DNA from 3 places in the Agathobaculum ammoniilyticum genome. Region 1 is predicted to be linked to each of the others. Evidence: riboswitches for the same ligand, from Rfam matches in the RefSeq annotation. Region 1 holds a riboswitch; each other region holds the start of a gene.

Region 1 (7,090 bases):
TACAGCAGGCGGTACAGGTGCGGGGCGATATGCCCGCCCGTGCCGCCGCAGCCGAGCATCACAATATGGATGGGGCAGGAGACAGGGAAGCGCATCACGCCGCCTCCTTCAGGCCGGTTTCTTGAACGGCTTTCAGCCACTCAGGGGCGAAAGGGACGTCTGTCCGCTCGCAGACCTGCTCCGCCGGTACCTCAACATGGCGGCCGCCGCACGCAAAGCGGCAGCGGATGTCCGGATAATACCGGTCCAGGCGGCCGATGACCATGTACAGGCGCGTGGCCTGTTCGTCTGCATCGTCTGTACGGGAAAAACGGGCGGCCATCGTGTTATGCGAGTGCACGTCCATGACGTGCAGGTACCGCTCCGGGTCCGGCTGCTGCGAGAGGTCTGTCTCCACGCTGGCCTTATCAATGCGCTGCGGCGGGACGTGCAGGACGTATTGGCGTCCCTGCCGGTCCCACAGTACGTTGACCAGCGCCTCTACATCCCTGCCGCAGTCCACGCACACGCGCCGGAAAAATGCGATGATCTGCGCGAGCAGAGCCGCTGGGAGTCGGGGCAGGCTCATATGGAAGCCTGACCGGACGCCCTCCAGCTCCGCAATATGCTGGGACGGCGCGATAAATGTGCCGATCCCGTTGCGGCGCATTTCGTATACCCTGCCGTCCTGTGCGGGGATGTATGCGATAGCCTTATCCGACTGCTCCGCCTGTTCTGTGCTGCAGAACAGCCCCTTGTAGCCTGGGAAGCGCAGCACGCCCTTTTTCTGGGCCGTGACCGTAGGCTTGACGGTACATACCGGATCCCTGTCCTTTTCCTTCAGCTTTTTCAGTGCGTCCTTAAATTTCCTGCCCTTTTCGATTTTGGCCTTTGTCTCGAAGATACTCGCGTCCGCGCTGGATACCCGCTCCGTGATACCGGCGTAGCCCACAGTCCAGGACACATGGCTGCGTGCTTCGAGCTCAGGGCAGTCCGCGGACATTTTGACGCGGAGCTGTTCAAAGGTCATGGCGGGGTCTGTGATATCCTCCCGGATAGAGCCGTACTCGAATACAGGGGCGGCGTTGGCCAGCCGTGCGAGGCGCGCCTCCACACCGTCCTCCGCGACCGCGCCAAACAGGTCTATGACCTGGCCGGCCGCGGGCTGCGGGGTGGGCGCTGCTGCAGGCTGCTGTACTGGTGCAGTGGGGGCTGCCTGCGTTACGGGGCCTGCTGTCTGTTGTACCGCCTGCGGTGCAGGAACGGGGCCTGTCTGCGGCGTTTGCTGCATACTGGGCTGCCCTGCGCGGTTCGGCACAGCCTGGGGTGGCTGCATCTGCGGCTGGGCCTGCTCCACCTGCTGGGGAATGGGCTGCGGCTGCGCTTCCGGAGCTGCGGCCGGCTGGCTTTCAACCGGCACTGGCTGGGGCTGCATCGTCTGCGCTGATGCGGGTATCTGATCCCCAAGGTCTAACGGCGGGAGTGCGGAACCGAAAAGCTCCTCCAGGCTATTTCCGGTCCCAGGATCCATTCCGTTCATGCTGTTGTTCTGTTCGCTCATAGTCTTTTTCCTCCATTCTCGGTTTTGACGCAAAAAAAGACCATACAGTATCCGATAGTGGATTCTGCATGGTCTAAGTCAGGTGATGAATCAAGTACGGAGCTGGTGTGCGGTCCAGACAGGCAGACTGCCTCCTGGGCGGGTTACTCTGACACGAATTACTCTGACCTGATTTCTCCTTTAATATAGCACGGCTTACCTGCTTTGGAAAGATGAAATGTTTTTACCCTTATTTAGGAAAATTTCCATTGACACAGGTGGGGAAGGTGTGCTATCCTAAAGCAAAAGAAATGTTTTCTTCGGAAACGAGGTATTCTCTACTGGCGGTCAAAGCCCGCGAGCCATGCGCTGATTCGGTGAAAGTCCGAAGCCAACAGTTGGTCTGGATGGGAGAAGAAAGAGGTTGCGGCGTGTCACCGGCGGCCTCCCATCCCCTTGTTGTCTGGAACGTGAGTTTGGGATGGCATCCGGCGGCCCTGAGATTAGGGGCGTATCCGGGTGCTTTTTGCTACCCGTCTGCCCTGCCGTGGAAGAAAGGAGCGGGAGCTATGGAACAACCCCAACGGAAACAGAATCCCCTAGAGACCGAACCCATCGGCCGTCTGATACGTCGGTACTCGATCCCCACAGCCCTGACCCTGATGGTCAACTACTTGTACAACATTGTGGATCAGATCTTTGTCGGCCAGGGGGTGGGGGTCATGGGGATGGCCGCCACCAACGTGGCCTTTCCCCTGACCATTGTCACCATTGCCTTGGCACTGATGATCGGGGACGGCTGCGCGGCGAATATGAGCCTCTGCCTGGGCCGCCGGCAGCAAGAGGAGGCGGACCGGACCGCCAGCCATACCGTGACCCTGCTGGTGGCCGCGGGGGTTTTTCTGGCGGTGGGGGGAAGCCTGTTTGCCCAGCAGATTGTCCTGTTGTTCGGGGCCACGGAGACGGCCTTTCAGGCGTCTCTGGATTATACCCAGATCATCGTCTGGGGGCTGCCCTTCCTGCTCTTCAGCTCTGCTCTCACGGCCATCATTCGGGCGGACGGCAACCCCAAATACACCATGAAGTGCATGATTTTAGGGGCGGTGATCAACACGGTGCTGGACCCTGTTTTCATTTTCGGTCTGCACATGGGGGTGGTGGGGGCCGCCATTGCCACCGTCATTGGACAGGTGGCGGCTGGCGGTCTGTGCCTAGTCTATCTGCGGCGGCTTCAGTCGGTGCGGATTCGCCGGGCCTGGCTGCGTCCCACGGCGGCCCTCACGGGCCGGATTTTTAAGCTGGGCATCCCCAGTTTCCTCACGCAGATTATGACCGCTGCCGTCCAGGTGACCATGAACAACCTGATGACCCGGTATGGGGCCCAGACGGCCTATGGCGGGGATGTGGCGCTTTCGGTTTATGGCATGGTGATGAAGGTGTACCAGATTGCCCACGCCATGCTCGTGGGGGTGTCCTCAGCCACCCAGCCCATCAACGGCTACAATTTCGGCGCCAAACGGTATGACCGGGTGCGAGCTACCTACCGTATGGCGGCCACCATTGCGCTGGTGGTGTCCGTGGGCTGGTTTGCGGTCTATCAGCTCTTCCCCCGGGCCATTGGCACATTGTTTGTCTCAGGGGACCCAGTGTACCTAGATGCCTGCCAGCACATCTTCCGAGTTTACATGCTGGCCTTTTTCCTCTATGGGATTCACATGGCTACCGCCTCCTTTTTCCAGGGGATTGGGAAGCCCGTGCAGGCTCTGGCCATTCCCTCAATCCGGCAGGCTGTGGTGCTGATTCCCCTGACACTGCTGCTGTCCCAGACCTTTGGCTTCAATGGGGCGCTTCTGGCAGCCCCCGTTGCCGACGTGGTTTCCTTTCTCCTCTCCCTGGTGTTGGTACTGCGGGAGTTCCGGCGTTGGAAAAAACAGGGTTGGCTCTCGTAAGCCGGTGGAGACGGAACCAAGCAACACACCGCGTCCCCCTTCAGAGATGGTCCTGCTTTCAGAACATGTGAATACGAAAAGAGATGGTGGTATCCAGCTGGGTCAGCTCAGCTAGGCGGACGGTGCCCCGCCAGGGGAGTCCTTCCAAAGTACGGGAGTACGAGGTATTTGAAACAGGCTCAGGATGACTTGCGCTTCCACCGGTGACGTGCGCTGAGAATCACATAGCAATAGAGCACGCGGGGCTGATGCACCCGGAGAAACTCTTCAACAAGAAGGAAAGCATGCCAAAGGATAAGACAGAAACCCATGACCGGATCGTCTCCGCTGCTATGGCGGAAAAGCCTGTACGCCGATTTTGTAACGGCTAGGCAGGAAGCTGTCGGCTGGAAAGTTTCCCAATAACGCTGCGAAATAATAGCAGAAAAAGGCGGATAAGAAGCCATTGCTTCCTATCCGTCTTTCTCTTCATCTGATATGTCAGATGCTCTGTCTCCATTTGCTGCCTGATTCTGTTTCATAAGCTGTTGCTGTTTTTCCCGCGCTCTGTTTCTTTGAATCAAAAGCAAGCTGAGTAGCATCGCGACAATTTGAGATAAAGGAACCGAAATCCAGGTCCCGTTTACGTTTCCCATGGCATTGGGAAGGATTAAAAGTGAAATACAAAGCGTCAGCGGCTCTCCATAAATCAAGATATAGGCCCATAGATTTCTTCCCGTTGCGTAAAAATAAGCAGTGGTTACTCTGGATACACTAACAAAGATGAAGCCAATAATAAAAATCGGTAAGATTTGAGCAACGAGTGCTGCTATTTGCTCAGAAGCGCCAAATAAATATGCGGCGCCGCTCCGCAGTAGGAAAAGGATAACCGAACAGGTTGCCGCAACCCCAAAAGCAAACCGATACGCTAGGTTTCGCACTGCTTTTGTAATACGGTGTTTCCCCTCGCCATAAGCTAGGCTGATCAGCGGCTGGCTCCCATCGCTGACGCCCTGCATCAGCAGCATGACCACCGAAGAAATATAACTGATGGGTGCATAACAGGTCACGGCAATATTTCCGCCAAAGATTACAGCGCTCTTATTAAGCAGGATCAGCGTAATATTGGGCGAGTAGGTCAACCCAAAGGGGGAAAGTCCTACGCTCAAGATGCGGACTGCAAGAGATTTCCCATCTCCATCGAACCGGAAGGATGGGGCGCTTTTTTTGAAGATAAAAAATACAAGACACACCAAGAAGGTCATTGCCTGACCGATGGCTGTGGCGATGGCCGCTCCCATCATTCCCCAAGGGAACACCCATACAAAGAGATAGTCCAGAACAATATTCGTGACAAAGCCGGTTACCATGGCCGCCATAGCCATGACAGCTCCACCCATATTTCTGATAAAAGGAACCAGACCGGTGCCAGCAATTTGAAATACTGCACCATAGCTGACAAAGCGCAAATATTCGCTGCTATAGTCCAGTATCTCGCCCGACGCACCGAACAGTCCCAGGATATTCAGGCCGGCAAACAGAAACAGGATAGTAAAGAGAATACTGAATCCGCTCAGCAGGACGATGGCCATACCCATGTACTGCCTGCCCCTGCTCTCATTTCTGTTCCCAGCGTTAATTGCGTACTCAATCGCGCCGCCCATGCCGATGCCAGTTCCTATTGCTTGAAGGAGAGCCGTCAATGGAAAAGCCATGTTGACAGCAGCCAGAGCGCCATCTCCCAGCGCATTTCCAACAAAAAAGCCATCGGCAATCGCATAGATGCCGGATAGCGCAAATGCTAGCATAGCAGGGATTACATATCGGAAAAATTCCTTACGAACGTGCATTTTTGTCACTGACCTCTCTGAAATACCGGTTGTATAGGGCGGTGTATTCAATCAGATGTTCCGCCCGATCCAGCCCTAACTGGAGCCAAACCTGAGCTTCATGGTTCTGGAGTTCCTGTACGATCTGCGCGGTGTTTTCCCTGCCTTCAGCCGTCAGACAGAGATTCCGGCTTCTGCGATCCTGCTCGGAAACCTCCAGCTCCAGCCATCCTTTGCGTATCAGCGTTTTAATAACAGTATTCACCGTTTGTTTTGGAATCGTAAATCGTTGGCATATATCTTTTTGAAGCACCTTGCCATCCGCCTCAGTGATAGAAAGAATCACCAACAACTCATAAAACGATATTCCCCGCTGTCGTGCCCATGCTTCATATAACTGACTTGTTTCAAGCCATATCGCATTATAGCTATCGCTGAGCTGATAGAGCTTTTCCATACTCTGCCCTCTTTCAATTAGTCTAAATCAAGACTAATTATAATGCGTAAAAATAAGTGTTGTCAAGATAACCATATATAAATTTTATTGTGCAATATCATTTGATATGTTAGCGAATCCTTATATATTTTATCTTGAAAAAGCCATCTTTTATTGGGTTTGACATTTTGCATGATTTCTTCTATTACTACTTAAAAAGTACATAGTCAGACTTTTAAGAGCGACGTTATGGAAAAAATAATTATCACAGTCGGATGGTGGTTCGGAAGCCGAGGCCGTGAGATCGAAAAGAAAATTGCGCAAAAGCTGCGTATTCCTTATTATGATAAAAAACTGTTGGTTGTGGTCGCAAAAGAGAGCGGATTGGCTCTTAACTTCCTTCAGGATATGGATGAAAAACATCCGTACAGCCTGCTGCACTCTCTATGCTTGGGACAGCCTAACCTGGAGATGGGAAACTGCAGCATTTCAGTAGAGCGTATGACATTCAGGGCACAGCAGGAAGCTGTACTGCATATTACCAGCCAGGGAAGCCGTGTGATTGTAGGCCGCGCTGCAGGCTTCCGTGTTTAGCGTGTGGTCAAATGCGACGGCATATCGGAAGATGAGGTGCGGGACCAAATCAGGAGCATGGATAAAGCTTACTATTGATAAAATCTAAATCACCTGACCTTTAAGATGAAAAAGCCATTATTGCCCGTATTCACGAGGCAACTCAGTTTATTACCATCGAAAATCCATGTTTAAGTCCGCAATGTGGTTTTGCTTCCTGCGAAATTGGAAACAAATTAACAGATGAAGAACAGTGGGAAAAATTAGCCCTTATAAAGCGGATTGCAGAAAAAGTATGGTAATAATACCACTAATATAAAAATTGAATACAGATAAAACGGCAGCCGCCAACGGACGCGAAATCCGTAGACAGCTGCTTTTCATTTCTTCTTGCGCCGGAAATTGAAGGGGCTGTTTGGGGTATTGGGAGATTTTTACAGCATCTTCTGTTCATCCGGTGGCAGTTGGTAAAAGTCAAGTCCGTGCATATTGAAAATGACCGCCCACACCTTTTCGAGATAATCCCCAGAGGATTGGATAGTTTTACGGATTTCCAAAGCCACTTTCTTTGCAGCGGAATAATCCGGCGTGGTGTCAATGTCATGCTCATGGGCTTTCCGTATGTCGTGGAGAATGGCGCCCCATGTTTTGTGTGTCACATGGCAGAAGAAATTTTATTTCTTTACTTCTGCGGCAAGAATCGTCTGCGAATAGAAGTCATTTTCCGCCTGCTTATATTTACGGGTAATAAGTTGTCGCTGTTCTCTCAAAGACTCATAAAGGGTGCGGAAGGTAGCGGTGACGT
Region 2 (7,090 bases), on a different contig from region 1:
TCCGCTGATTTATTTGGTGCCGGCAATTGCGGCGGCTCTTTTCTGCGCGGTTTGCCTTGACTGGGCTCCCAGTCCGATGGTTTCGCTGCTTTTGCTAGCCGTGTTTTTGCTGCTCGCCGGTATATTCATCTACCGGAACAAGGCGTTTGCGCTGTTTGGCATGCTGGCCGCAGCGCATCTGGCTTTCTGCGGCTTCTCGATTTATAACCTGTATATTGTCGAGCCAATCCGGCATCTGAATGGACAAAGCCTGGATATCCAGGCTGTTTTGTTGGAAGATCCAGACGTTTATGAGGACAGCCAGCGTGCTCTGCTTTCCGTCACCCATAACGGAGAGGTGGAGCAGACGTTCCGTACCTTTTGCTACCTTCCGCTGACCGATACCCCGCTCTATGCAGGGGATCATATTGTGGTCAACGTTGGATTTTATTTGCCGGGCACTGCCGAGGGATTTGACCGTGCGGTATATCAGGCATCTAACCGCTGTTTTATTGCGTCCTCTTATAACCAAACGGAGGAAGACACGCCCGTCCGGTTTGAGATGACCGGTACCGAACGGGACACGCCGCGCTTTCTGCCGCAGCGGATTGCCCGCTACTGCAAGCAGGCGATTGCGGGCGCACTTCCGGAGCGGCCGGCGGGCCTGCTCACAGCACTTTTATTGGGCGACAAATCTGGGATCAGCGATGCGGATGCTCTGGCACTCCGCATCGCTGGACTGAGCCATCTTGTCGCGGTTTCCGGTCTGCATATCGGTTTTTTGGTGGCGTTTTGCTCGTTGTTAGGCCGCAGGATCGGTACGCTGGTTTCGATTCCGTTCATCCTTTTATTTGTGCCGATCGCCGGAGCGAGCCCGTCCGTAATCCGTGCAGCGGTCATGTATTTGGTCACGGCCGGCGCTTTTCTGCTGCGCAAAGAAGCAAGCAGTCTGAATTCCCTGTTTTTAGCACTCGCGCTTTTGCTCATCCTCAATCCTTACGCAATCGCAAGTCTCAGTTTGCAGCTTTCATTTAGCGCCACACTGGGGCTGATCCTGTTGGCCGGCAAAATGCAGCGGCGGATGATGAAGCCGTTCCGGCCTTTTCCGAAAATGGTGTACCGCATCCTGTCCGTAGTTGTCGGATCGGTCTCTTGCACGGTATGTGCGACGATTTTTACCACACCGATTATCCTCAGCGCTTTCGGTTATGTCTCCGTTCTGTCGCTACTCAGCAATCTTTTGGTCGTCGGCGTGACTGCCGTATGTTTTATCGGCGGTTTTCTGGTTTGCCTGACATCGGTGTTCTTCCCATTTTTAGCAACGCTGTTCGCAAAAGCGATCACTCCATTGCTGACCTATATCCTCGATATCTGCAACTGGATTGCAGGCCTGCCGTTCGGCCTGATTAACTGGGCGGACAGCTTTGGTATTGCCGCGCTTGTTTTGTCCTTAGCTGGAATTTTAGCCTGGCTGCTTGCAGGCGCTCATATCAAATGGCGCTATGTTTTGCCTGTTTTCTGCCTTGTGCTGTTTGGCATCACGGCTTCGGGCGCATATTATAACCGGCAGCACTACTCCGTGACTTATCTTCCGTGTGGTAGCGGGCAGGCAATCATTGTATCCGACGCTGTTGGCAACATGACGCTTATCGATTGCGCGGGGGACGGAGGATATCGTAATGCTGCGGCATCCGTGCGGGAATGGATGCAGTGGAACGGCTTCCGGCAGGTTGACACACTGGTTTTGACTGCGGTGGATAAGGGGCATGCCCGCGATCTACCTGAACTGCTGCAGCATACGTCGGTCGAACAAATCTTGATTCCGAACGGCTGCAAAGAGACGCAGCACAACAAAGAGTTATTGCAATTGGTTGCGGAGGCGGATGCGGAGATCGTAGAGGATACGGTGCAGTTGGACGCCGCCGCGCCGGTCACGGTTTTTCCTGTCTGTGACGGTAAGCTTGGCGTGCAGATTGGCGGTTATGTTTTAGTGCTGCACAGTCCTACGCAAAAACAGCTTGCGGCATTCTTTGAAACCGAGTCGTATTCCGCACCGGATATTGTACTCTCACAACGGAATATGGAGGATACCGTGCTGCTGCGTCAGCTTATATCAGATACAAACGCGCAGCGGATCATTTTGCAGTCCAGCACAGGGGACGTGCTGCATAAATTTGAGGGAACGCCGATTGAAAGCCCATATTTCACCGGCGAACTGCAGGAACGCTACAAAAAGGAGGGATAGCGCATGGCTGCACCCAGAAAGAACGCGAATAACGGCAAGGCAAAGCTGATCCACGATCTGAAAGAGTGTTCCTTTGCGCCTTTATACATCATAACGGGTGACGAGGACTATATGAAAGCGCATTACCTGCGCCAACTCAAGGAAAAGGTAGTGGATGCTGCCTTTGCAGATTTTAATCTGCTGGAATATGAGGGGAAAGGCCTGACTCCGGAGCAGCTTACCGAGGCGATCGACAGTTATCCGGCCATGTCGGAGAAAAAGTTGATTATTATTACCGACTTTGACCTTTCCAAGCCGCCGGCCGGATTTGGTGATTTACTGCCCGAGATGCTCAGCGATCTGCCGGACTATGTATGCTTGGTGTTTTATTATGACATTTTGGAGGGCAAGCTCGATAAACGGACAAAGCTCTATAAAACGCTTGAGAAAACCGCCTGCATCGCGGAATGCAGCCGTTTGGAGGAGAATGAGCTGGTTGCATGGATTGAGCGGCGGGTCCGGTCGCTTGGCTGCACGATTACCTCGGATAACGCTTCATACCTGATATTCCTGTGCGGAAATTCGATGACCAATCTGGCCGGCGAAATCGATAAGGCGGCCGCGCATACGACAACAGGGGAGATCCGCAAATATAATATCGACGCGGTATGCTCGCCGGTTCTGGACGCGGTTATTTTCGATCTGACGGATGCGATCACGGCGGGTAAATTCGACAGGGCGGTTTCTCTGGTAGGCGAGCTGATTGCGCAAAAAAACAATGAGGTTATGATTTTCACGACCATTACGCGCCACATTCAGCGTCTATACGGCGCTAAGCTGTGTGAGAGCGCAAGGGGAGGGGAGCGGCTGCTGATGGAGCTGATCGGCTCCAAATCGCCGTACTATGCCCGACAGATACAGAATGCCGCGCGCCGCGTTTCACTCGACTGGCTGCGACAGGCGGCGTCTCTTTGCGCGCAGACGGATACCGCGCTGAAAGGGAGCGCTGTCGACCGGCAGAAGCAGATCGAGCTGACCCTGCTTGCGCTTGCATCCGCGCAGAAGGGGGAGCGTGCATGATCCGTATTCGGGAAGCGATCCTTGTAGAGGGACGATATGATATCAATACGCTCAAACAGGTGGTGGATACCGTTGTATTAGAGACCGGCGGCTTCCGTATCTTCCATGACAAGGACCGGCTGAAGCTGCTGCGGCGTATCGCGCAGGCACGCGGGTTGATTGTCCTGACGGATAGCGATGGAGCGGGCTTTGTGATCCGGAATTATCTGAAAGGCGTACTGCCTCGGGATCGCATCAAGCAGGCGTATGTACCGGATGTTTGGGGAAAGGAAAAACGCAAGCGGCACGCTTCCAAAGAGGGCAAACTCGGCGTCGAAGGAATGCGGCCGGATATTCTGTGCGACGCGCTGCGCAGGGCTGGTGCGACCTTTCTGGATGGGGAGGCGCAAAAAGGGAGGGATACCTCCGATAGCCCGATCACGAAAGCGGATTTCTATACATGGGGACTGACCGGTCGGACTGACAGTGCAGCGCGGCGGCAGCGGCTCCTGCAGGAGCTGGCGCTGCCCGCGCATATGACGGCCAACGCACTGCTGGAATTTATCAATGCAGTCGGAACACGGCAGGAAATTGAGGCTATCCTGCAGCATTTTTCTGAAAACCATTGACAAAACCATCCTAATTGACCTATAATAAAAGCGTAAATTAAATCAGTTCTGTTTCAGGGCGGAGTGAAAGTCTCCACCGGCAGTATACAGGGCGTTGTTCCTGATAGTCTGCGAGCCGCAAGGCATGATGGGTGTGAATCCCAACCGACGGTTATAGTCCGGATGAAAGAAACAGGTGTATCTCGGTACGTCTGCAAGCCCTTGGAGATTTCCAAGGGCTTTTTATTTACCCAACCAAACAGAACTCCTTACAAAGGAGACAGAACCATGACAAAAGCAAGCAAGATCACCTATACCGCCGTATTTGCGGCAATCGCTACCGTTCTTATGTATTTTGAATTCCCGATCCCGTTTATGCCGCCGTTTCTCAAAGTGGACCTTTCCGGAGCGGTGGTCCTGATCGGCGCGTTTATTTTTGGAATTGGCCCGGCGATTACCATGATCGGTATCAAGGATCTGATTCATTTAACACAGAGCCAAACGGCCGGTTCGGGAGAATTGGCGGATTTCCTGATGCTTTCCACCCTGGTGATTGTTGCTGTGTTGCTTTATCGCATGCACAAAAGCCGTAAATTTGCGGTTATCGGCTGCGCCGTCGGCGCGGTGGCCATGGCCTGCATGGGGATGCTGACCAACTATTTTCTCATTATTCCGTTTTATGTGAACGGAATGGGGTGGAATCTGGATGCGATATTCCAGATGTGCGCTGCGGTCAATCCTGCGATTGATGGGATGAGTGCATACTTGTTGTTTGGCATATTGCCGTTCAATCTGATTAAGGGGGTAATTTTGACGGTGATTACGATGCTGGCTTACAAAAAGCTTAGCGTATTTATTAAATCCAAACAGATTGACCTGCATCATAAAAGCCAGCAGGTGGGCTGAACCAAAAAGCGCGGAGGGGAGAGGACCTGCCGCGCTTTTTTAATAAATAAAGAAAAAAGGAGTCCCAGTAATGAAAAGAAAACGGATATTGTCCGCTGTCCTGATGTGCGCGGTCGGCGTGGGGATATGCGGCCTATATTGCGGATTGATGCCACGTCGCTATACGGTGTCAACGCCCAAACTCAACGCAGAGGAAAGGCTGCGAATCGTCATGCTTTCCGACCTGCACAGCTATGTTTACGGAAATGACCAGACACCGCTTCTTCGCAGGGTGAAGGAGCTGCAGCCGGATATTATCGCACTATGCGGCGATATTGTTGACGATAAACAACCGCAGGACGGCGCAAAGCTGCTGCTAAAACAGATTACAGAAATCGCGCCATGCTATTATGTATCCGGCAATCATGAATATTGGAGCAGTGAGCCGGAGCAGATATTCCGGATGATAGAGTCCTATGGAATACACGTCTTACATAATGAACGGGAGCGTATAACAGTGGACGGCCGAGAATATGTGATCTGCGGTGTGGATGATCCGGCAGCCTATGGCGACCGCGTGCCAAGCTCATATGGGAATGCAGCGTCCTACCGGAAAGCGCTGCAAAGTTTTGACGACCTGTTCAAGGATGATGCGTTTCATATCCTGCTGGCGCACCGTCCGGAATATATAGAGGAATACGCTGCGCATCCGTTTGATTTAACGCTTTGCGGTCATGCACACGGCGGCCAATGGAGAATCCCGTATATCATGAATGGTCTGATTGCGCCCAATCAAGGCTTTTTTCCGGAATACGCCGGTGGCCAGTATCAAATTGGTGCTATGACGGAAATTGTGGGACGCGGCCTGGTATTGGATTGGAAGCCCCGTGTTTTTAATCCGCCGGAGATTGTCGTCGTTGATATCGCTCCCCAATAGAGAGGGTGCTTTCTAAAAAGAAGATACATACAATTATACAAAAGAAAAGTTTTGTATAATTGAGGGAGGGTGAAAAGAAGCGCATCATGAATAATGCGCTTCCAAATATTCGACTACTGCGGCGACCGCATCCAGGTCATTCTCTCGGACATGGACGTCTGCCGCCTGTAATATCCCATCGTCCGCATTTGCTGGTGCAAAACCCAGATATGCTGCGTGGATCATATCCTCATCATTATAGCTGTCTCCAACGGCGAATATCCGGTCGTGCGGTATTCCGCAGTTTTGTGCGATCGTTTCCAGGGCGGTTCCTTTGTTGACGCCCTGCGCCGTAACCTCCCAAAATGAAGGCATACTTGATGCCATGCAAAACCGATCCTGATATGGCTTCAAAAACGCCTTTACCTGATTCATAAGCGCGGGATCGCCTGTAAAATTGATTTTGCACCAATTTGTAGTATCCGGAAGACGGTTCGAAGAAACCGTCTCGAAATCCAAATGCAGGGTGCGCATATGCTGTTCGGTTACTTCACTTGACTGGCATACCAGGATACGGTCGCCAATAAAAATTTCGCAACCTATTTGTGAAAATTCTAACAAAGTTGTCTGAATCAATTCCTTTGTTTCCACCGGCATGCCGGCGCAGCGCATTACCTGATGCTGTTCGTTTAAAATCAACGACCCGTTGAGAAGGCTGTACGGTGCATTAAACGGAAGCTGCGGCAGGTAGCTGCGGATTGCCCCGGGCGCGCGCCCAGTGGCTAAGGAAAAGCGTCCTCCCTCCTCCGTAAAATACCGCAGTGCGCGTTCATTCCGTTCTGATATCCGTCGGCTGCTGTCAAGTAAGGTGCCATCCATATCACAGGCCAGCAGCATTCCCTCAAATTTATTCATTCCATCTTCTCCAGTTTTGCAATAATATCCGTAAAATAGTCAGGGAGCGGTGCGGAAAAGCACATGACTTCCTCTGTTCGCGGATGCTGTAAGGTAAGGCGCGCGGCATGCAGGCATTGTCCGCCGATATGAGCGAAACGGTCTTTGGCAAGGCCGTACAGCGGATCGCCGATAATCGGATGCCCGACCGATGCCATATGCACGCGGATCTGATGCGTCCGTCCGGTTTCGAGCTGAAAGGCCATATGGGCATAACTGCGGAAACGATGCAACACCTTATAATGGGTCACGGCGTTCCGTCCGCCTTCCATCACAGCCATTTTTTTGCGATCGGTTTTATGGCGTGCAATCGGCTTATCGATGGTCCCGCTGTCCAGTTTAGGGGATCCGATGACGATTGCTTCGTACCCACGAAACGCGGTATGCGCCGCAATCTGTGCCGCGAGGCTTTGATGTGCGGTGTCGTTTTTGGCCACAACCAGCAACCCGCTGGTATCCTTATCG
Region 3 (7,090 bases), on a different contig from region 1:
AATTCTCCAGCATATAGTATTCGCCGACGTCCTCCGGAAAACCGCTGGCCTTGAACACGCCCATGTTTTTGCCCGAGGAGAAAATATACGCGCCGTCCAGTGTGTGATTGATGCGGATGACGAAGCGGGAGGTGAATTCGCGTTCATCAAGCTGGCTGGAGGTGAGCTTGGTGTGCAGCGGGGTGACGAAGTAGCGCCAGATCATGGGTTCGTCCGTGATGCGCGGGTGGCGGCGCGTGGGGATTTTGGACAGGTCGACGATGTCGAAATGGTGTTCGATTTCCTTTTCGCAGGCGGCCTTGGCCTCCGGCGTGTCATAAAATACATGGAACGCATAGTAGTCGGCGTACTCCGGGTAAATGCCGTAGCCCGCGAAGCCGCCGCCCAGCCCGTTCGAGCGGTCATGCATGGGGCGGATGGAGGCGATGATGCGCTCCCCGGTTTCCCGTGTCCCGTCCTTGTGGAAGATACCGGAGATCGCGCAGCCGGCCGGGATGCGGACCTGACCTTCTTTTTGCAGCATTGGTGTTTCCTCCTTATGTTGCCCGGCGTGCCGGGTTCGCTTTCCAGAAAAGGATAAAAAGAAAAGCGCCCGCCGCAAACGAGCAGAATGCTCCTTTGCAGCGGACGCCGTTGTCCGTTCTTTTATTGTAGAACAGGCGCGCACAAACGTCAAGCGGGTTTAAAAGAAAATGCGGATTTTTTGCGCTTTGCCCAGAACGGGAGGGGATGGGACGGGATTAAACCGGCAGATTGCAACAAAAAAGGTGAGCGAGTAAAAAATCCGGCCAAAGGGGGTTGACAAACTGCGGCGGGGCGCGTATACTGCGCTTGTAAGCAGCAAAGGCGCTGTGGGAATGACACCCACGGCGCTTTTTTGTTGCCATTTGACAGACGGTAAGGAGCGAATCGATATGAATACGGCGAAAAATGTACCGGAGCTGTTCGGCAGCATGGTCTTTAACGAGACTGTGATGCGGGAGCGTCTTCCCAAGGACGTATACAAAAAGCTGAAGCAGACCATGCGCGAGGGTACGGCGATCGACGCCGAGGTCGCGCCGGTCGTGGCGACCGCGATGAAGGACTGGGCACTCTCAAAGGGCGCAACGCATTATACGCACTGGTTCCAGCCGTTGACCGGCATCACGGCTGAGAAGCACGACTCGTTCATTTCCCCGACGGACGACGGTGGGGTCGTGATGGAGTTTTCCGGCAAGGAGCTGATCCGCGGCGAGCCGGACGCGTCCTCGTTCCCCTCCGGCGGCTTGCGCGCGACCTTCGAGGCGCGTGGCTACACGGCCTGGGACCCGACCAGCTACGCTTTCGTTAAGGACGGCACCCTGTACATCCCCACCGCGTTCTGCTCCTATACGGGCGAAATTCTGGACAAAAAGACCCCGCTGCTGCGCTCGATGGACGCGCTCAGCACGCAGGCGTGCCGCGTGCTCAAGCTGTTCGGCAAGGACGTCAAGCGCGTGACGACCACGGTTGGGCCGGAACAGGAATACTTCCTGATCGACAAGGCGGACTATGCCAAGCGCAAAGACCTGATCTTCACCGGCCGCACGCTGTTCGGCGCCATGCCGCCCAAGGGGCAGGAGATGGAGGATCACTACTTCGGTTCCATCCGTCCGCGTGTGGCGGCGTTTATGCAGGAGCTGGACGAGGAGCTGTGGAAGCTCGGTATTTTTGCCAAGACTAAGCACAACGAGGTCGCCCCCTGCCAGCATGAGATGGCGCCGGTGTTCACCACGACCAACATCGCCACCGACCACAACCAGCTCACCATGGAGGTCATGCGGCGTGTGGCGGAAAGGCACGGCTTCGTCTGCCTGCTCAACGAAAAGCCGTTCGAGGGCGTCAACGGGTCGGGCAAGCACAATAACTGGTCGATCTCGACCGACACGGGCGAGAATCTGCTCGAGCCTGGCAAGGCGCCGAGCGGCAACCTGCAGTTTTTGCTCTTCCTGACTGCGGTTATCAAGGCCGTGGACGAATATCAGGACCTGCTGCGCATCTCGGTCGCCTCCGCGGGCAACGATCACCGCCTGGGTGCGAACGAGGCCCCGCCGGCGATCATCTCCATGTTCATCGGCGACGAACTGCAGGCAATCTTGGATGCAGTCGAGGCAGGGCGGGATTACACGGATGTGGCCAAGACCAAGATGGATCTCGGCGTGTCCGCGCTGCCGGACATCCAGAAAGACACCACCGATCGCAACCGCACCTCGCCTTTTGCTTTTACCGGAAACAAGTTCGAGTTCCGCATGCTGGGCTCCTCGCTCAACATCGCCTGCCCGAACATCATGCTCAACACTGCGGTCGCGGAGGAGTTGCGCCAGTTCGCGGATGAGCTGGACGGCGCGACGGACTTCCAGGCGGCGCTCACCGCGCTGCTGCGGCGTGAGATCAAGGCGCACAAGCGCATCATTTTCAACGGCAACGGCTACGACGAAAGCTGGGTCGCGGAAGCGGAAAAGCGCGGCCTGCTCAACCTCAAGTCCACGGACGCGGCGCTGCCGCACTACACGGATGAAAAGAACATCCGTCTGTTTGAGACGCACGGCGTGTATACCAAGCTGGAAATGGAGTCCCGCGAGGAGGCCGTGATTGAGGAGTATTACAAGACCCTGCACATCGAGGCGCTCACCATGCGCGACATGGCGCGCCGCGAGATCCTGCCCGCCTGCCTGTCGTTCGAGCGCGCGGTGGCGGACGGCGCGCTGGCCAAGAAGCAGCTCGGCCTTGCGGGCGGCGCGGAAACCCGCCTGCTGACGCAGGTATCCGCCCTGAACGATGCGCTGGAGTGCGCGGTATCCACGCTGGAGGAAGCCGTGGAGGCTGTGCCGAAAGCGGACGCGGAAACGCTCGCGCATTATTACCACGATGAGGTACTCCCGTGCATGGACGCCGTACGCAAGCCGTCCGACGCGCTGGAACGGATGGTGGGCAAGGAGTACTGGCCGTTCCCGACCTACGCGGATATCCTGTTTTATACCTGAACGGACAGGGGACCTGAAAAGTCTCCCTGTATACGAAACCAGGTTCCGGAGAAGTCTGGTTTCGATACTCGAATGACGCGGCCCGACAGCCTTGGGGCAAAGGGCGCGGCAAAGCAATTTTCGTGTGTAAAAAATTATCATACACAACGGCGTGTATTTCCGGCCTTGGGACCGGAGATACACGCCAAATTTTTTTAGGAGGGATTTTCTCATGCAAGACCTTGTAAACCTTGCCGCCTCGATGGATACTGGGTGGACGCTGGTCGGAGCCGCACTGGTGTTCTTCATGCAGGCGGGCTTCGCGATGGTGGAAACCGGCTTTACCCGGGCTAAGAACGCGGGCAACATCATCATGAAAAACCTGATGGACTTTTCACTCGGTACGCCGATCTTCTGGCTGGTCGGATTTGGCATCATGTTCGGTTCGATGAACGGCGTGTTCGGCGGCTTTGACCTTCTGGCGGACGGTGTGGTCGGCGAAGGCTACGACTGGACGACGCTGATCTTCCAGACCGTATTCTGTGCCACCGCCGCGACCATCGTGTCCGGCTCCATGGCCGAACGCACCAAGTTCTCGGCCTACTGCATCTATTCCATGGTCATATCGGCGGTGATCTACCCGATCTCCGGTCACTGGATCTGGGGCGGTGGCTGGCTCGCCGAGCTTGGCTTCCATGACTTCGCCGGTTCGACTGCGGTACACATGGTCGGCGGCGTAGCGGCGTTCGTGGGCGCGGCCATCCTCGGCCCGCGTATCGGCAAGTACACCAAGGACGGCAAGGCGCGCGCGATCCCCGGCCACTCGCTGACCCTAGGCGCGCTGGGCGTGTTTATTCTGTGGTTCTGCTGGTTCGGCTTCAACGGCGGCTCGACAGTCGCGCTGTCGAACGGCGCGGCTGAAACCGCGGCGCGCGTGTTCGTCACCACCAACATGGCGGCGGCGGTCGCGACAGTCACGGTTATGTGCGTGACCTGGGTGCGCTACAAGAAGCCGGACGTTTCCATGACGCTCAACGGCTCGCTGGCCGGCCTGGTAGCCATCACGGCGGGCTGCGACACGGTAACACCTTTCGGCGCAGCCATCATCGGCATCATTGCGGGCTTTGTGGTGGTGTTCGGCATTGAATTCATCGACCAGAAGCTCAAGGTGGACGATCCGGTTGGCGCGGTCGGTGTACACGGCCTGTGCGGCGCGACCGGCACGCTGATGGTCGGCCTGTTCGGCTACTACGCCTACGGTACGAACGACGTGGCGCCGGTCGGCCTGTTCTACGGCGGCGGCTGGCACGCGCTGGCCATCCAGGCGCTCGGCATGGCCGTGGTGATCGCGTGGGTCGCGGTCACGATGACCGTGGTGTTCCAGATCATCAAGCATACGGTCGGCCTGCGCGTCAGCGAGGCCGAAGAGATCATGGGCCTTGACAAGCCCGAGCACGGCCTGCCCTCCGCCTATGCGGACTTTATGCCGGTGGTTCCGTCCGTGCTGGGTACCAAGGCGGCGCAGGACGACACAGGGGAAGCGGCTGCGGCCGCGGCCGCGCCCGCTCAGGCGGTGCCGGTCACTAAGATTACATCCGAAGCGTCCAGCGGCGGACACAAGCTGAGCAAGGTGGTCATCCTTGCCAAGCAGTCCAAATTCGAGGTGCTGAAAAACGCGATGAACGAGATCGGCATTGCGGGCATGACCGTGACCAATGTGGTCGGTTGCGGCACGCAGAAAGGCGCGCCCGAGTACTACCGCGGCGCGGAGGTGGACGTGACGCTGCTGCCCAAGATCAAGATGGAGATCGTGGTATCCAAGGTGCCGGTCGAGACTGTGATCGAAACGGCCAAAAAGGTGCTGTACACCGGCCACATCGGCGACGGAAAGATATTTGTGTACGATGTGGAAAACGCGGTCAAGGTGCGCACGGGCGCGGAGGGCTACGACGCGCTGCAGTACGACGACTGATCGAGGGGAACAAGCCGGAACAGTGGGACAGGGCGGCTGCTCTGTCTCACTTTCTGCAGAAACCGGAGGCCAGATGAAAATTTATGCTTGCATTTTGTGGGGAAGGGTGTATACTGAAAGAGCAGAAAGCTTTCTGCAGGAAAACCGAATAAACAGATTTCTTCAGGGCAGGGTGCAATTCCCTACCGGCGGTACAGCCCGCGAGCGGACGCCTTTCCGGCGGAAGCATGACTCGGTGGAACTCCGAGGCCGACAGTATAGTCTGGATGAAAGAAGAAAGTGTGAAAGCAAAAGGGGGATGCCCCTTTGTTTGATTCGCTTGTTTACCGTCCTGAAACGTCGCGCGGCGTTTCAGGATTTTTTGTTTGGCGGCGCGCCATATATGTCCCGGAAGTCTGCGGCTTTCGGGACATTTTTTATTGGGAGATGATGCCGTTTGCAAGAGGAGCTTCTGATGCGCAGGGCGCTCGAGCTGGCGCGGCGCGGTGCGGGACGGGTCAGCCCGAATCCGATGGTGGGCTGTGTGATCGCCCGCGGCGGGCGCGTGATCGGCGAGGGATGGCATGAGACGTGCGGCGGGCCGCATGCGGAGCGAAATGCGCTGGCTGCCTGCACGGAGGACCCCGCGGGTGCGACGCTGTATGTCACGCTGGAGCCTTGCTGCCACTGGGGCCGCACGCCGCCCTGCACGGACGCGATTTTGGAGCGGGGTATCGCCCGCGTGGTGGTCGGATGCACGGACCCTAATCCGCTCGTCGACGGGAAAGGGGTGCGCCTGCTGCGCGAGGCGGGCGTGGAGGTCGAGACCGGCGTGCTGGAACAGGAGTGCTGGCGGCTGAATGAAGTGTTTTTCCACTTTATCCAGCACCGGACGCCGTTTGTCGTGTATAAATACGCGATGACGCTGGACGGCAAGACTGCGTCCGCTTCGGGCGACAGCCGTTGGGTGAGCGGGGAGGCCGCACGGTGCAGAGTGCATGAGGTGCGCGGGCAGCTTTCCGCAATCATGGTGGGCGTGGACACGGTGCTGGCGGACGATCCGCTGCTCACCTGCCGCATACCTGGCGGGCGTGATCCGCTGCGCATTGTGTGCGACAGTCGGGCGCGCACACCGCTGGACAGCCGCCTGATCCAAAGCGCGGGCGAGATACCGACCATAATCGCGGCAGTCGGCTGGAATGAGCGGGCTGCCGCGCTCAAAAAGGCGGGCGCGCAGATCCTGCTCTGCGGGGAGCGGGATGGACGGGTCGATCTGCGCGAGCTGATGCGGCAGCTCGGCGCGCGCGGCGTGGACAGTATCCTGCTGGAGGGCGGCACGACGCTGGCGTTCGCCGCGCTGGAAGCCGGCATCGTCCGCAAGGTGCAGGCGTATATCGCGCCCAAGCTGCTCGGCGGTAGCACGGCCAGGACGCCGGCCGGCGGGCAGGGGCTTGCTCGGATGGCAGATGCGTGGCGTCTGACCGGTCTGACCGCCGAGCCGGTTGGAGAGGACTTTTTGTTGGAGGGATACCTGCCATGTTCACAGGACTTGTAGAGGAGGTCGGGCGCGTCGAACGCATCGCGCACGGCGCGCGGGGCGCGCGGCTGATGATTGCGGCCGATGCCGTGCTCGCGGGGACACGGTGCGGCGACAGTATAGCGGTAAACGGCGTATGCCTGACGGCTGCGGAGCTGGATGGGCGGACGTTTACCGCGGACGTGATGGCAGAAACCCTGCGCCGCTCTGACTTGGGGGAGCTGCGCGCGGGCGCGCCGGTCAACCTGGAGCGCGCGATGCCCGCGGACGGGCGGTTAGGCGGACACATCGTGTCCGGACATATCGACGGCACGGGGACGGTCGCGTCGCTCCTCCGCGAGGATAACGCGGTCTGGCTGTCGGTCAAGACGCCCACGGCTCTGCTGCGGTACATTGTGGAAAAGGGCTCGATTGCGATCGACGGCGTCAGCCTGACGGTCGCGCAGGTGGACGGACAGGGCTTTGCCGTGTCCATCATACCGCATACCGGCGCACAGACCACCCTGCTCGGCAAGCGGCAGGGCGAACGGGTGAATCTGGAATGCGATGTGATCGGCAAGTATGTGGAAAAGCTGCTTGCCCCGCATACCGCCCGGCAGACGGACGTCACTATGGAATTTC

The links. Region 1 has a riboswitch for FMN ahead of OCV66_RS10180 (MATE family efflux transporter). Riboswitches for the same ligand answer to the same signal wherever they lie in the genome.
Region 2: it holds a riboswitch for FMN, as region 1 does, so the genes downstream of both, OCV66_RS01320 (ECF transporter S component) here and OCV66_RS10180 (MATE family efflux transporter) in region 1, are expected to answer to the same signal.
Region 3: it holds a riboswitch for FMN, as region 1 does, so the genes downstream of both, ribD (bifunctional diaminohydroxyphosphoribosylaminopyrimidine deaminase/5-amino-6-(5-phosphoribosylamino)uracil reductase RibD) here and OCV66_RS10180 (MATE family efflux transporter) in region 1, are expected to answer to the same signal.

Annotation. Positions count from the first base shown of each region.
Region 1 is NZ_JAOQJE010000008.1:108,054-115,143, forward strand. Features, by position in the region: gene OCV66_RS10170 (ThiF family adenylyltransferase) at 1-95, opposite strand, end outside; gene OCV66_RS10175 (Mov34/MPN/PAD-1 family protein) at 95-1,540, opposite strand; FMN riboswitch at 1,832-1,942, shown strand; gene OCV66_RS10180 (MATE family efflux transporter) at 2,089-3,468, shown strand; gene OCV66_RS10185 (MATE family efflux transporter) at 3,921-5,297, opposite strand; gene OCV66_RS10190 (MarR family winged helix-turn-helix transcriptional regulator) at 5,284-5,733, opposite strand; gene OCV66_RS10195 (cytidylate kinase-like family protein) at 5,962-6,306, shown strand.
Region 2 is NZ_JAOQJE010000001.1:269,399-276,488, reverse strand. Features, by position in the region: gene OCV66_RS01335 (ComEC/Rec2 family competence protein) at 1-2,224, shown strand, start outside; gene holA (DNA polymerase III subunit delta) at 2,228-3,283, shown strand; gene OCV66_RS01325 (toprim domain-containing protein) at 3,280-3,891, shown strand; FMN riboswitch at 3,937-4,069, shown strand; gene OCV66_RS01320 (ECF transporter S component) at 4,159-4,776, shown strand; gene OCV66_RS01315 (metallophosphoesterase) at 4,847-5,692, shown strand; gene OCV66_RS01310 (HAD family hydrolase) at 5,777-6,586, opposite strand; gene OCV66_RS01305 (RluA family pseudouridine synthase) at 6,583-7,090, opposite strand, start outside.
Region 3 is NZ_JAOQJE010000004.1:164,696-171,785, forward strand. Features, by position in the region: gene OCV66_RS06235 (class II glutamine amidotransferase) at 1-523, opposite strand, end outside; gene OCV66_RS06240 (glutamine synthetase III family protein) at 915-3,002, shown strand; gene OCV66_RS06245 (ammonium transporter) at 3,214-4,953, shown strand; FMN riboswitch at 5,108-5,235, shown strand; gene ribD (bifunctional diaminohydroxyphosphoribosylaminopyrimidine deaminase/5-amino-6-(5-phosphoribosylamino)uracil reductase RibD) at 5,390-6,487, shown strand; gene OCV66_RS06255 (riboflavin synthase) at 6,469-7,090, shown strand, end outside.